One region of the Citrobacter braakii genome, then DNA from elsewhere that is predicted to be linked to it. Evidence: predicted binding sites of a transcription regulator. Region 1 holds the regulator's gene; the other holds the start of a gene.
The links. The regulator Fur, encoded in region 1, represses iron uptake genes when iron is present. The targets are predictions, from matches to a motif close to ATAATAATGAGAACNACTATCAA.

Region 1 (7,207 bases):
GGAATAGCCAATCTGCCCTGGCTGTTGGGCGACCAGGCGTCCCCAGATGGCGTAGCGTTTGGGCCAGAAATCTTCGCCTTCATCATAAAAACGTTCTGCGTCACGGTTGACTACTATGCCGAGTGAAACGCAGTCCACGCGGGTGCAAATCCCGCCGTCATATAATGGCGCTCTGGCATCAATGGCTACGCAGTGTGACTGGGAGGGTTCGCCGATGATGTCCGCCCCGGCATCCATCATAAATTTAAGCAGTACGCCCTGATTAAAGCGCGTGCCGCGAATCAGGAAGTTATCCGCAGGCCACTCGCCGCGGGCGTTCTCTCCCCAGGCTTCGCGCAGCCATTCGCGGTTTGACTCAAATCCGCCAGCGGCAAGCACGCAGGACTTAGCGGTTATGCGCTCTTCGCCTGCCAGCGCTGCCACAAACTCACCATTATGCAGTTCAAGCGCCTGCACTGGTGTGTTATAGCGGATTTGCACGCCTAACTTTTCTGCGCTGCGATAATAGGCATTCACGAGGGCTTTCCCGCCCCCCATAAAAAAGGCGTTGGTTCGCGCTACGTGTAAAGCACCGGAGAGAGGAGGTTGAAAATTAACGCCGTGTTGGCGCATCCAGTCGCGGCATTGTGAAGAGGTGCGGATCACCAGACGCGCCAGGGCTTCGTTAGTATTTCCCTCGGTGACGCGCCGCAAATCCTGCCAGAACTCCTCTTCAGGATAGCTTTCCACCAGCACATCCTGCGGCGCGTCATGCATACAGCGCAGATTACGTGTGTGTTGAGAATTTCCCCCGCGCCATTCCCGTGGAGCCGCTTCGAGCAGGAGTACCGAAGCTCCTTGCTCCCGGGCGGTTAGGGCAGCACATAACGCGGCATTGCCACCGCCAATCACCAGAACATCAACCATCGTATACTCCATTACCATTTAACTAATTGTTAAATTTGTAATTGAAATGTATACGTGCAGCTTGTGCGGGCGCTATGACGAAGTGCTAAAGAGGGCTTTAGTTATTGTAAAGGATGGCGCCTGGCCAGCTTCCTGCTTCCACCAGTTGATGCATCACTTTCGTTAGCACCACGCGGGCGGCGAGGCCCGCGGGGGTGAGCTCATCATCAGAAAGGCTGACCAGAAAGTTGGGGCGACTCAGTATTGGATTATGGACGCCGATCACTCTTAGCGTCTCTTTATCGAGATGGGAAATCGCCGCGCCGGGCTGGAGAGTAGCGCCGATTCCACTGCGAACGGCGCGCATTAGCAGCGCCAGACCATCAATTTCTGTGGAGATCTCAATGCGCAGTGCGTGTTCCTGACAAATTGCTTCCAGCCTGCCGCGCAGACCGTGGCCTGGGCTGGGCATTATCAATGGGATACTTGCCAACTGGGCTGGCGCAATATTTTCATCGGCAATATCGGCCAGTAAGGCATGAGTCCCAATCAAAAACAGGCGCTCTTCGAGAATCGGTCTGGCGCTCCAGCGCAGGAGCTTTTCTTTTTGAAATACCACGGCCAGATCAATCTGGCGGGTATTAATCATCCGTTCCAGGTTGCCAGAGAGGCTTTCCACCACATGCAGGCGGACATCACTATAGCTTTCCCGCATGGCGTTAATAAAAGGCATGCCGAGAACGGAAGCGGTACTGGGGGCCATACCGACGCTGACGTGCCCGGAAAGCCGGGACTCTCGCGCGGCGAGGATTGCATCGTCTGCGTGGCGGAGCGCCAGCTGCGCCTGGGAGTAAAAAGCCAGTCCGGCGCTGGTGGGCGTAACGCCACGCGAGGTGCGCTGCAGCAGGCGAATAGCGAGTTCGTTTTCCAGGCGGGACATTTGCTGGCTGAGTGCCGAAACCCCAATATTGAGATCGAGCGCCGCGCTACCCATGCTGCCGGTTTCTACAATGCGAACAAAATAGCGTAGCTGGCGAAGTTCCATTTCGACTCTCCGGGAAGGGACTATAGATTTTACATTAAAGCAACACAGGAGTGGAGGGAAGGGGAAAAGGGGTGATAACGCCCATAAAAAAAGCCAACCGAATGGTTGGCTTTTCAGAAAGCATCACATTATTTACCGTCGTGAGCATGCTCATCTTCGCGGCAATCGCCTTCGGCGCAGTGACCGTAAAGATAGAGGCTATGGTTGGTTAAACGAATACCATGTTTAGCCGCAATCTCACGCTGGCGCGCCTCGATGGAATCATCGCTGAACTCGACCACTTTGCCGCAGTCGAGGCAGATGAGGTGATCGTGATGATGCTGTTGAGTCAGTTCGAAGACGGATTTACCACCTTCAAAATTATGGCGGGTCACGATACCGGCATCATCAAACTGGTTCAGCACGCGATACACGGTCGCCAGACCAATTTCTTCACCCATATCGATCAGACGTTTGTATAAGTCTTCCGCACTGACGTGATGGTTATCCGGTTCCTGAAGAACTTCCAGAATTTTTAAACGAGGAAGCGTTACTTTCAGGCCAGCCTTCTTTAATGCGGTATTGTTGTCAGTCATGCGGAATCTGTCCTGTAGCTAAACGATTCACTTCATTAACAGAAGTGACAGAAATTGCACTTGAGATAATGCGATTCATTATAGAACTGCCATGGCTAAATGAAAACTGCAAGTCTCTGGCATATATTGTTAATCAAAACGTGGTATCGCCGACAAACACACTGTGCAATACCCGATTGGCATCCGGGCATTGTACAGGGTCAGACGAAAAAGTTACAAATTTGTAGCAATTATTTTGATTGGTTTTATCTATTGATGTGGCGCAGATGGAAATCTGCGCCACACAAAATCAGGCATTGATGATTTCGTCGAGGTGCAGCTCCTCAGAGATCTGCTTAACCCATTTTTCTACGCGTTCGGCGGTCAATTCAGGCTGGCGATCTTCATCAATGGCCAGACCCACAAAGTGGTCGTCGTCCGCCAGGCCTTTGGACGCTTCAAAGTGATAACCCGCCGTTGGCCAGTGACCAACGATGGTTGCGCCGCGTGGTTCGATGATGTCGCGAATTGTACCCAACGCATCGCAGAAATATTCTGCGTAATCTTCCTGGTCGCCGCAGCCGAACAATGCAACCAGTTTGCCGTTAAAATCAATGTCTTCGAGGGTAGGGAAGAAATCGTCCCAGTCACACTGCGCTTCACCGTAGTACCAGGTTGGAATGCCGAGCAGCAAAATGTCATACCCTTCGAGGTCTTCTTTGCTGCTTTTTGCAATGTCATGTACATCGGCAACGTCTTTACCAAGCTGTTTTTGAATCATTTTTGCGATGTTTTCGGTGTTACCGGTGTCGCTGCCGAAAAAGATGCCAGTGATTGCCATGAGTAAAATAACCTCTTGAAACTTATTGAAATGGTGGTGGCGCATTGCCCACGGATAAGGGCAATCATAGCAGAACAGTCAGGCATGCGGAAACAGCAAACACGCAGGACTGCACTCTGTGCTACACGATTTATGATTTAGAGCAGAAATTCAGACTAAGCCTGACCGCGCAATGCGCTGAGTTGGTTCATCAGCATCTCTTCGATGAGTTCACTGCGACTCATGTTGCGCGCCTCGGCCAGCTCGTTCAGAGCGTCAACAGCATCAGCGTTCAGTTTCAGTTCGACACGCTTAAGCCCGCGAACTTTATCGCGTTTAAGCTGATTACGTTTGTTAATACGTAACTGTTCATCACGCGAGAGCGGATTAGTTTTGGGTCGTCCCGGGCGACGCTCCTGCGCGAACAGATCTAATGTCGTACGGTCCGTTTGTTCTTTGGCCATGATCTTGGTGACTTCGGGGAAACAATCAGCCAGGCGTCTGCCCGGATGGATAGCCCGCCATAATACATCAGCAGGGGAGACACGCCAACGCCCACGCGCGTAATCACGCGCAGACGCTGAGTTTTTAATCAGTTAGCCTGTTCGCTCAGATAACGACGGATGGCGCGCAGTACCGCCTCCGGTTTTTCCGCATGCACCCAATGGCCCGCGCCTGCAATAACGTGCGCCCGAGCCTGCGGGAATTGCGCCAGCAATTGTTCGCGATACGCTTCGGTAACATAAGGTGAGTTGCCACCGGGGATAAACAGCGCCGGGTGTTCCCACGCCGGGATGGTCTCCCAGCCGACAATATGAGGATATTGCTCCCACAGCACGGGAACATTAAAGCGCCATTCGCCGTCCACGAAGGATTTGAGCAGAAACTGGATCACGCCTTCCTCTTGCAGATGCTGGCGCATGACGCTCGCCGCCTGCTGACGCGAAGAGGACTGCGCGTCAGTTACTGCGTTAATGGCAGCAAAAATCTCATCGTGACGGCGAACATGATAGTCAACGGGGGCAATGTCGATGGCTACCAACCGTTCGACACGTTCCGGGGCCAGCGCGGTTAACGCCATGACGGCTTTACCCCCCATTGAGTGACCAATAAAGATCGCTTTTTCGATCTGTTGATCGTCCAGCGTATCCAGCAGGTCTTGCGCCATGGCCGGATAATTCATCACAGGTGAACGCGGGGAGAGGCCATGATTTCGCATATCAACCTGGATGATATCGTGATCGGCCACCAGATCGCGCGCCAGGATCCCCAGGTTATCCAGACTGCCAAACAGGCCGTGCACCAGGACGATGGGAGAATTATTGTGCAGGTTTTGCGCAGATTGCGCTCGGATATTCAATTTCATGGCAAAGTTCTTTTTTTCACACTCACGGGTTAGGGTATCATGTTGACCATTCTGCCACATGGCTGCAACAACTACGGTTACTCTGAGTTTTGCCAGCCACCAGGCTTGACGCTATCCGCTGTTGGGATTTGCCTTTACACTACGCGTGTTGACCCCAACAACTTGTATTCAGCTAAACACTGCACTGGATTAAGATGAAAACGATTGAAGTTGATGATGAACTCTATAGCTATATTGCCAGCCACACCAAGCATATCGGCGAGAGCGCATCCGACATTTTACGGCGTATGTTGAAGTTTTCCGCCGCATCACAGCCTGTCACTCCGGTAGTAAAAGAAGTCCGCGCTGTGCAAGCTGTCGTGGAAGCGAAGCCGGTTAACCCCGTAAAAGATAAAGTGCGCGCGATGCGTGAACTGCTGCTGTCCGACGAATATGCGGAGCAGAAGAAAGCAGTAAATCGCTTTATGCTGGTGCTGTCTACACTCTATTCACTGGATCAAAACGCGTTCGCCGAAGCAACGGAATCGTTGCATGGTCGTACGCGCGTTTATTTTGCAGCAGATGAACAGACGCTGCTGAAAAATGGTAATCAAACTAAACCAAAACACGTGCCAGGCACGCCGTACTGGGTGATCACCAATACCAATACCGGCCGTAAATGCAGCATGGTTGAGCACATCATGCAGTCAATGCAATTCCCTGCGGAATTGATTGAAAAGGTTTGCGGAACAATTTAATCCTTGCATTAGAAGGACCAGGCAATGGCAATCCACAACCGTGCAGGTCAACCTGCGCAACAGAGTGATTTGATTAACGTCGCCCAACTGACGGCACAGTACTATGTACTGAAACCAACGGCAGGGAACGCTGAGCACGCCGTCAAGTTCGGTACGTCCGGACATCGCGGCAGTGCAGGTCGTCATAGTTTTAACGAGCCGCATATTCTGGCTATCGCTCAGGCGATTGCTGAAGAACGTGCGAAAAACGGGATCACTGGCCCGTGCTACGTGGGCAAGGATACCCACGCGCTGTCTGAACCGGCTTTTATCTCTGTACTGGAAGTGCTGGCAGCGAACGGCGTGGACGTCATCGTGCAGGAAAATAACGGCTTTACGCCAACCCCTGCCGTGTCGAATGCTATCCTGGTCCACAACAAAAAAGGCGGCCCGCTGGCTGACGGCATTGTGATCACGCCATCCCACAACCCGCCGGAAGATGGTGGCATTAAATACAACCCGCCAAACGGTGGTCCGGCAGATACTAACGTCACCAAAGTGGTGGAAGACAGGGCTAACGCTCTGCTGGCTGACGGCCTGCAAGGCGTGAAGCGTATGTCGCTGGATGCTGCGCTGGCATCTGGTCATGTAAAAGAGCAGGACCTGGTTCAGCCGTTTGTTGAAGGACTGGCCGACATCGTCGACATGGCGGCGATCCAGAAAGCGGGCCTGACGCTGGGCGTCGATCCGCTTGGCGGTTCCGGTATCGAATACTGGAAGCGTATTGCCAAGCACTACAACCTGAACCTGACTATCGTTAACGATCACGTTGATCAGACTTTCCGCTTTATGCATCTCGACAAAGATGGCGCAATCCGTATGGACTGCTCCTCCGAGTGCGCGATGGCGGGACTGTTGGCGCTGCGTGACAAGTTCGATCTGGCCTTTGCCAACGATCCGGACTATGACCGTCACGGTATCGTCACCCCGGCGGGCCTGATGAATCCGAACCACTACCTGGCAGTGGCGATCAACTACCTGTTCCAGCATCGTCCGCAGTGGGGCAAAGACGTTGCCGTCGGTAAGACGCTGGTCTCTTCGGCGATGATTGACCGCGTAGTGAATGATTTAGGGCGTAAACTGGTCGAAGTTCCGGTTGGCTTTAAATGGTTCGTTGACGGTCTGTTTGACGGCAGCTTTGGCTTTGGTGGTGAAGAGAGCGCGGGCGCTTCTTTCCTGCGCTTTGACGGTACACCGTGGTCGACCGACAAAGACGGCATCATCATGTGCCTGCTGGCGGCAGAAATTACCGCAGTGACCGGTAAGAATCCGCAAGAGCACTACAACGAACTGGCAGCCCGCTTCGGCGCGCCAAGCTACAACCGACTGCAGGCAAGCGCGACCTCCGCGCAGAAAGCGGCCCTGTCTAAGCTGTCTCCGGAAATGGTGAGTGCCAGCACGCTGGCGGGCGACCCGATCACGGCACGTCTGACGGCGGCACCGGGTAACGGTGCTTCTATCGGCGGTCTGAAGGTGATGACTGACAACGGCTGGTTTGCTGCGCGTCCGTCAGGTACTGAAGACGCCTATAAAATCTACTGCGAGAGCTTCCTTGGTGAAGAACATCGCAAGCAGATCGAAAAAGAAGCCGTTGAGATTGTCAGCGAAGTGCTGAAAAACGCGTAAGTCTTGTTTGTACTGACGCGTTTTGTAGGCCCGGTAAGCGTTAGCGCTACCGGGCTTTTTTATGCCAGGATTTAACTATGCTTATTTTTCAGTTCAAAACGCGGTGATACCAGGCCATACAGCGTCCAGCCGAGG
Region 2 (7,207 bases), 1.9 Mb from region 1:
ATAGTCGGCAGCTTTATGAATGTAGTGGTTTATCGACTGCCGATCATGATTGAGCATCGGCACAGCGAAACATGGAATATCGCCTGGCCTCCGTCGCACTGTCCACACTGCCAGCACAGGCTATCGGTGCGTAACACTATTCCACTATTCAGTTGGCTGTGGCAGCGGGGGCGTTGCCAGGCCTGCGCTCAGCCCATTTCATGGCGTTACCCACTGACTGAACTGGCGTGTTCTTGTGTTTTTGCGCTTAGCGCCGCGTTTGTCTCTTCAATATCAGATGCAATTGCCATCATGACGCTGTTCTGGTTTATTTTCGCCCTGGCGCAAATTGATCTCCGGACGTACCTGCTGCCGGATGTGCTGACGCAGCCGCTGCTCTGGCTCGGTCTGCTATATCACAGCGTTTACGACAGAGAGATGTTACCCGACGCGCTGTACGGCGCTGTCGCTGGCTATCTGACGCTATGGCTGGTCTGGTGGGGATGCAAAATACTCGCGGGAAAAGAGGGCATCGGCCTGGGTGACGCCAAGCTACTGGCGGCGATGGGTGCCTGGTGTGGATGGCCAGCGCTACCGCCCATTTTACTCGCTGCATCATTGCTGGGCATTGTCTGGTGGCTGATCCTACGCCTTACCCGAAGGACGTCGATACCGCTTATCGCATTCGGTCCGTGGCTTGGACTGGCAGGCTGGTTGATTTTCAGCGCGCAAAGCTCAGGTGTTATCGGGTACTGAAATGAGCGGCAGGCCTGCCGCTCTGCAAAGTGTGCGTCTACGCTTCGCGAATCTGTGCCTGAAGATAGTTCTGAAGTCCCATCTTCTGGAGCAGATCCAGCTCCGTTTCCAGCCAGTCAATGTGACCTTCTTCATCAGCAAGGATTTCGATCATCATATCCCGGCTAACGTAGTCATGGACGCTGTCGGCATAGGCAATGGCTTCACGTAAATCTTTAGCCCCATCGAGTTCGAGTCGAAGATCGGATTGCAGCATCTCTTCAACATCTTCGCCTATACCCAACTTACCAAGATCCTGTAAGTTTGGGAGCCCTTCTAAGAATAAAATACGCTCGATATATTTATCAGCGTGTTTCATCTCATCGATAGATTCATGGTACTCAACATCATTGAGGCGAGTCAGCCCCCAGTTTTTGAACATACGAGCATGGAGAAAATACTGGTTGATTGCGACAAGCTCATTTCCCAATAGTTTATTGAGATAATTTATGATTTTAACATCACCTTTCATTTTATAGTCCCTCCGCTTCCACTCTTAGAGCGTAGATGGGGCTACAGGGATGTCAAAAAAAAGAGTGTGACTTAGGCGATCTCTTTAAATTCTGGCATTTGCGTTAATTCATCCTGCATGACTTCGCGGGCAGCACGAATGCACTTACCGCATTGATTTCCAACAGGAATAAATTTACGTAATTGCTGAAAGGACTGAGGATGAAACTGGCGAACAGCCTGACGTATTTTTTTATCACTTATCGCATTACACAAACAAACGTACATGATCGCTCCCGTTCAATTTCTGCGCAAAGTGTAAATGAGAATAGTTATGATTACAATAGCACAACGCTATTTACGCAGCGGGAGAATGAATGAAAAATGCGAATAAATATGACAACAGCTAAATCGCGGACAGCAAAAAGGGCGCCGAAGCGCCCTTTTTAAGCTCAAAGCTAATTAATCAATAATTAGCTCATTACTTTAGCAACAACGCCCGCACCAACAGTACGGCCGCCTTCACGGATTGCGAAACGCAGACCGTCGTCCATCGCGATTGGGTGGATCAGGGTAACAACCATTTTGATGTTGTCGCCCGGCATTACCATCTCAACGCCTTCCGGCAGTTCGATGGTACCAGTCACGTCAGTAGTACGGAAGTAGAACTGCGGACGGTAGCCTTTGAAGAACGGAGTATGACGGCCGCCTTCGTCTTTGGACAGAATGTACACTTCAGATTCGAACTTGGTGTGCGGCTTGATAGAGCCCGGCTTAGCCAGGACCTGACCACGTTCGATTTCTTCACGTTTGATACCACGCAGCAGAACACCAACGTTCTCACCAGCACGGCCTTCGTCCAGCAGTTTGCGGAACATTTCAACGCCAGTACAGGTAGACTTAGCAGTCTCTTTGATACCAACGATTTCAACTTCTTCACCAACTTTGATGATACCGCGCTCTACACGACCGGTAACAACGGTACCACGACCGGAGATGGAGAATACGTCTTCGATAGGCAGCAGGAACGGCTTGTCAATCGCACGCTCTGGTTCTGGGATGTAAGAATCCAGGAAGCCAGCCAGTTCGATGATTTTCGCTTCCCACTCTGCTTCGCCTTCCAGCGCTTTCAGAGCAGAACCACGAACGATCGGAGTGTCGTCGCCCGGGAAATCGTACTGAGACAGAAGTTCACGAACTTCCATTTCTACCAGTTCCAGCAGCTCTTCGTCATCAACCATGTCGCATTTGTTCAGGAACACGATGATGTACGGAACGCCTACCTGACGACCCAGCAGGATGTGCTCACGAGTCTGCGGCATCGGGCCGTCAGTCGCAGCAACAACCAGGATCGCGCCGTCCATCTGCGCAGCACCGGTGATCATGTTTTTAACATAGTCGGCGTGGCCCGGGCAGTCTACGTGTGCGTAGTGGCGAGTCGGGGTGTCATATTCAACGTGAGAAGTGTTGATGGTGATACCACGAGCTTTTTCTTCCGGCGCGTTATCGATCTGGTCGAATGCACGAGCAGCACCGCCGTAGGTTTTAGCCAGTACGGTGGTGATTGCAGCGGTCAGGGTAGTTTTACCGTGGTCAACGTGGCCGATGGTGCCGACGTTAACGTGCGGTTTTGTACGTTCAAATTTTTCTTTAGACACGGCTATATTCCTTACTATAGTGCTCTCCCCTGGGGAGAGAGCACGGGACTTAGGTTTTAATCCTGTGGCTTATTTACCACGGGCTTCAATAACGGCCTGAGCAACGTTGTTCGGCGCATCGTCGTACTTCAGGAACTCCATGGAGTAAGAAGCACGGCCTTTGGTCAGAGAACGCAGCTGGGTTGCATATCCGAACATTTCAGACAGCGGAACTTCAGCATGGATAACAACGCCAGTGACGTTGGATTCCTGACCACGAAGCATACCACGACGGCGGCTCAAGTCACCGATTACGTCACCGGTGTTCTCTTCCGGAGTCTCTACTTCAACCTTCATGATAGGCTCAAGCAGAACTGGTTTCGCTTTCTTAAAGCCATCTTTGAAGGCGATAGAAGCGGCCAGTTTAAACGCCAGCTCAGAGGAGTCAACGTCATGGTAAGAACCGAAGTGCAGACGCACGCCCAGATCAACAACCGGGTAACCAGCCAGCGGGCCAGATTTCAGCTGTTCCTGGATGCCTTTATCAACGGCCGGGATGTATTCGCCAGGAATTACACCACCTTTGATGTCGTTGATGAACTCGTAGCCTTTCGGGTTTGAACCCGGCTCCAGCGGGTACATGTCGATAACAACATGACCGTACTGACCGCGACCACCAGACTGCTTAGCGTGTTTACCTTCGATATCGGTAACTTTCGCGCGAATCGCTTCACGGTAAGCAACCTGAGGTTTACCGACGTTCGCTTCAACGTTGAATTCACGCTTCATACGGTCAACGATGATGTCGAGGTGCAGCTCACCCATACCGGCGATAATGGTCTGGTTAGATTCTTCGTCAGTCCAAACGCGGAATGACGGATCTTCTTTAGCCAGACGGCCCAGAGCCAGACCCATTTTTTCCTGGTCAGCTTTGGTTTTCGGTTCTACCGCGATGGAGATTACCGGCTCAGGGAATTCCATACGCTCCAGAATGATCGGGTGATCCGGGTCACACAGAGTGTCACCAGTGGTCACGTCTTTCAGACCGATAGCAGCAGCGATATCGCCCGCGCGAACTTCTTTGATCTCTTCACGTTTGTTAGCGTGCATCTGTACGATACGGCCAAAACGCTCGCGTGCAGTTTTCACTGAGTTCAGGATGGTGTCACCGGAGTTAACCACACCAGAGTACACGCGGAAGAAGGTCAGGTTACCCACGAACGGGTCGGTAGCGATTTTGAATGCCAGAGCAGCAAACGGCTCTTCATCGCTAGCATGACGCTCAGCCGGAGTATCTTTACCGTCGTCCAGAATACCGTTGATCGCAGGTACGTCGACTGGGGATGGCAGGTAATCAATTACCGCATCCAGCATCGCCTGAACACCTTTGTTCTTGAACGCAGAACCACAGGTTACCAGGATGATTTCGTTGTTCAGAACGCGCTGACGCAGAGCTTTTTTGATCTCTTCTTCAGTCAGTTCTTCACCACCCAAGTATTTCTCCATCAGCTCTTCTGAAGCTTCCGCAGCGGACTCGATCAGGTTCTGGTGCCATTCTTCAGCCAGTTCCTGCATGTCAGCCGGGATATCTTCATAAGTGAAGGTTACGCCTGCATCTTCTTCGTTCCAGTTGATGGCTTTCATTTTCACCAGGTCAACAACACCGGTGAACGCTTCTTCAGCGCCAATCGCCAACTGCAGCGGAACAGGGTTCGCGCCCAGACGGGTTTTGATCTGACCAACAACTTTCAGGAAGTTCGCACCCATACGGTCCATTTTGTTAACGAACGCAATGCGTGGAACTTTATATTTGTTTGCCTGACGCCATACGGTTTCAGACTGAGGCTGAACACCACCAACTGCGCAGTAAACCATTACTGCACCATCAAGCACACGCATGGAACGTTCTACTTCGATAGTGAAGTCAACGTGCCCCGGGGTGTCGATGATGTTTACGCGATGCGGTTCATACTGCTTAGCCATACCAGACCAGAATGCAGTAGTCGCTGCGGAGGTGATAGTAATACCACGCTCCTGCTCCTGTTCCATCCAGTCCATGGTGGCTGCGCCGTCATGAACTTCACCGATTTTATGGTTTACACCGGTGTAGAACAGAATACGTTCGGTAGTAGTGGTTTTACCGGCGTCGATGTGCGCACTGATACCGATGTTACGGTAGCGCGCGATGGGTGTTGTACGAGCCATTTGATTCCTCGTTTATCTTTTAGGCGTTCAATTTAAGTAGCCCAAAGCGGGCTGCTTACTAGAAGCGCCCGCCTGGTGACTAAAACTCCGAAGGGATTACCAACGGTAGTGTGCGAACGCCTTGTTGGCTTCTGCCATACGGTGAACGTCTTCACGTTTCTTAACTGCAGTACCTTTGTTTTCTGCAGCATCAGAAAGTTCGTTCGCCAGGCGCAGAGCCATGGATTTATCACCGCGTTTACGAGCAGCTTCAACGATCCAACGCATTGCCAGGGCATTACGGCGAACCGGACGGACTTCAACTGGAACCTGATAAGTAGAACCACCAACGCGGCGAGACTTAACTTCGACAGTCGGACGCACGTTTTCAAGGGCTACTTCAAAAGCTTCCAGGCCATCTTTACCAGAACGCTGAGCCAGGGTCTCCAGCGCGCTGTATACGATGGTTTCTGCAGTAGATTTTTTACCATCTACCATCAGGATATTTACAAATTTAGCCAGCAGCTCTGATCCGAACTTAGGATCCGGCAGAATTTTACGCTGACCAATGACGCGACGACGTGGCATGGGAATACTCCGTTGTTAATTCAGGATTGTCCAAAACTCTACGAGTTTAGTTTGACATTAATATAAAACGTTTGGCCTTACTTAACGGAGAACCATTAAGCCTTAGGACGTTTCACGCCATACTTGGAGCGTGATTGCTTACGGTCTTTAACGCCGGAGCAGTCAAGCGCACCGCGAACGGTGTGGTAACGAACACCCGGGAGGTCTTTTACACGACCGCCACGGATCAGGATCACGGAGTGCTCCTGCAGGTTGTGACCTTCACCACCGATGTAGGAAGTCACTTCAAAACCGTTAGTCAAACGCACACGGCATACTTTACGCAGTGCGGAGTTTGGTTTTTTAGGAGTGGTAGTATATACACGAGTACATACGCCACGTTTCTGCGGGCATGCTTCCAGTGCAGGCACGTTGCTCTTTGCAACTTTGCGTGCGCGTGGTTTGCGTACCAGCTGGTTAACTGTTGCCATTAAATAGCTCCTGGTTGTAGCTTTCGCTTCGTAAACACGTAATAAAACGACCTCATACAATATGAGGACGCAGAATTTTAGGTCGGTGTCGAAAAGGTGTCAAGAAATATACAACGATCCCACAATTACCAGGACATCTGGCTGGGATGCTTCACCGTAAGTCTGACGAAGTCAGTATAGCTAACCCTGACGACACTGTCTGAAATTTGACCACCTAAGCCGCGAGCTTTAATGTCTTCTTCCAGTACATAGACCTTAATGGAGGCATTTTGCAGACTTTCAAGGAAACGGCTTCCTTCTATTGCCGCGGTCACGCCATCCTGAAGCAATAAAAGTTCATCGTCTTTATCAATCAGGCGAAGAAGAGAGGAGAAATCGGTAAGCCACGCGGAACGATGTAATGTGTGCAGCATGAGTATCTCAAAACCTTAAAATGACGTCATAGTTGCCTAGCTCACGGCGTAAATCTTCCGGTTCTAACGCTGTCGCATCGACCACAAAATCCCCCCCCTGCTGGAGGCCCCGCTCGCGTAATGAGGCGGCACAAAGCCAACATTGATCGATATCGTACAACCCTAACAGCTTGAAGGTTGCGATATAGTCGCGAGCCAGCACGACATCCGGCTGTTGTCCCTGGAGGATTTGAAAAACGCCATCGCCGATAAAAAATACGCCGAGGTCTTCCGTTAACGCCGATGTCGCCAGTAAGGCATCTAACCCTTCGCGGCCAGACGAACTGCCATGCGGCACGGTAGAAAAGACAAAAGCAACACGTTTCATTAAAACTGCACCACGCGATCGCAGGTCAGGGATGCCTCAGCCAGCGAACCCAGCCCGCTGAGGTTAAAACCTGATTGTAAATTAGCCCCTGCCAGTCCCAGTCGCTTCGCTTCTGTTTCATCAACGACGCCGCGACGCAGCGCCGCAGCTACGCAGATATTCAGCGTCACGCCATGCTGCTGGTTCAGCTGTTGCCAGGCCCGCACCAGATCATATTCATCACTGGCAGGTGAAGTCAGGAAGTTGGCGTTATACACACCTTCACGATAGAAAAAGACGCTGCATAGGTCATGCCCTTCTTTGAGTAACGCATGAGCAAATTGC

Region 2: the regulator Fur is predicted to act here: its motif matches at 1,547-1,569, upstream of bfd (bacterioferritin-associated ferredoxin).

Annotation. Positions count from the first base shown of each region.
Region 1 is NZ_CP045771.1:4,416,004-4,423,210, reverse strand. Features, by position in the region: gene tcuA (FAD-dependent tricarballylate dehydrogenase TcuA) at 1-906, opposite strand, end outside; gene tcuR (tricarballylate utilization LysR family transcriptional regulator TcuR) at 1,004-1,930, opposite strand; gene fur (ferric iron uptake transcriptional regulator) at 2,059-2,505, opposite strand; gene GFC06_RS20910 (ryhB-regulated fur leader peptide) at 2,498-2,584, opposite strand; gene fldA (flavodoxin FldA) at 2,795-3,325, opposite strand; gene ybfE (LexA regulated protein) at 3,481-3,768, opposite strand; gene ybfF (esterase) at 3,897-4,670, opposite strand; gene seqA (replication initiation negative regulator SeqA) at 4,865-5,407, shown strand; gene pgm (phosphoglucomutase (alpha-D-glucose-1,6-bisphosphate-dependent)) at 5,432-7,072, shown strand; gene potE (putrescine-ornithine antiporter) at 7,144-7,207, opposite strand, start outside.
Region 2 is NZ_CP045771.1:1,380,407-1,387,613, reverse strand. Features, by position in the region: gene GFC06_RS06380 (prepilin peptidase) at 1-735, shown strand, start outside; gene bfr (bacterioferritin) at 773-1,246, opposite strand; gene bfd (bacterioferritin-associated ferredoxin) at 1,318-1,512, opposite strand; gene tuf (elongation factor Tu) at 1,698-2,882, opposite strand; gene fusA (elongation factor G) at 2,952-5,066, opposite strand; gene rpsG (30S ribosomal protein S7) at 5,163-5,633, opposite strand; gene rpsL (30S ribosomal protein S12) at 5,729-6,103, opposite strand; gene tusB (sulfurtransferase complex subunit TusB) at 6,229-6,516, opposite strand; gene tusC (sulfurtransferase complex subunit TusC) at 6,524-6,883, opposite strand; gene tusD (sulfurtransferase complex subunit TusD) at 6,883-7,207, opposite strand, start outside.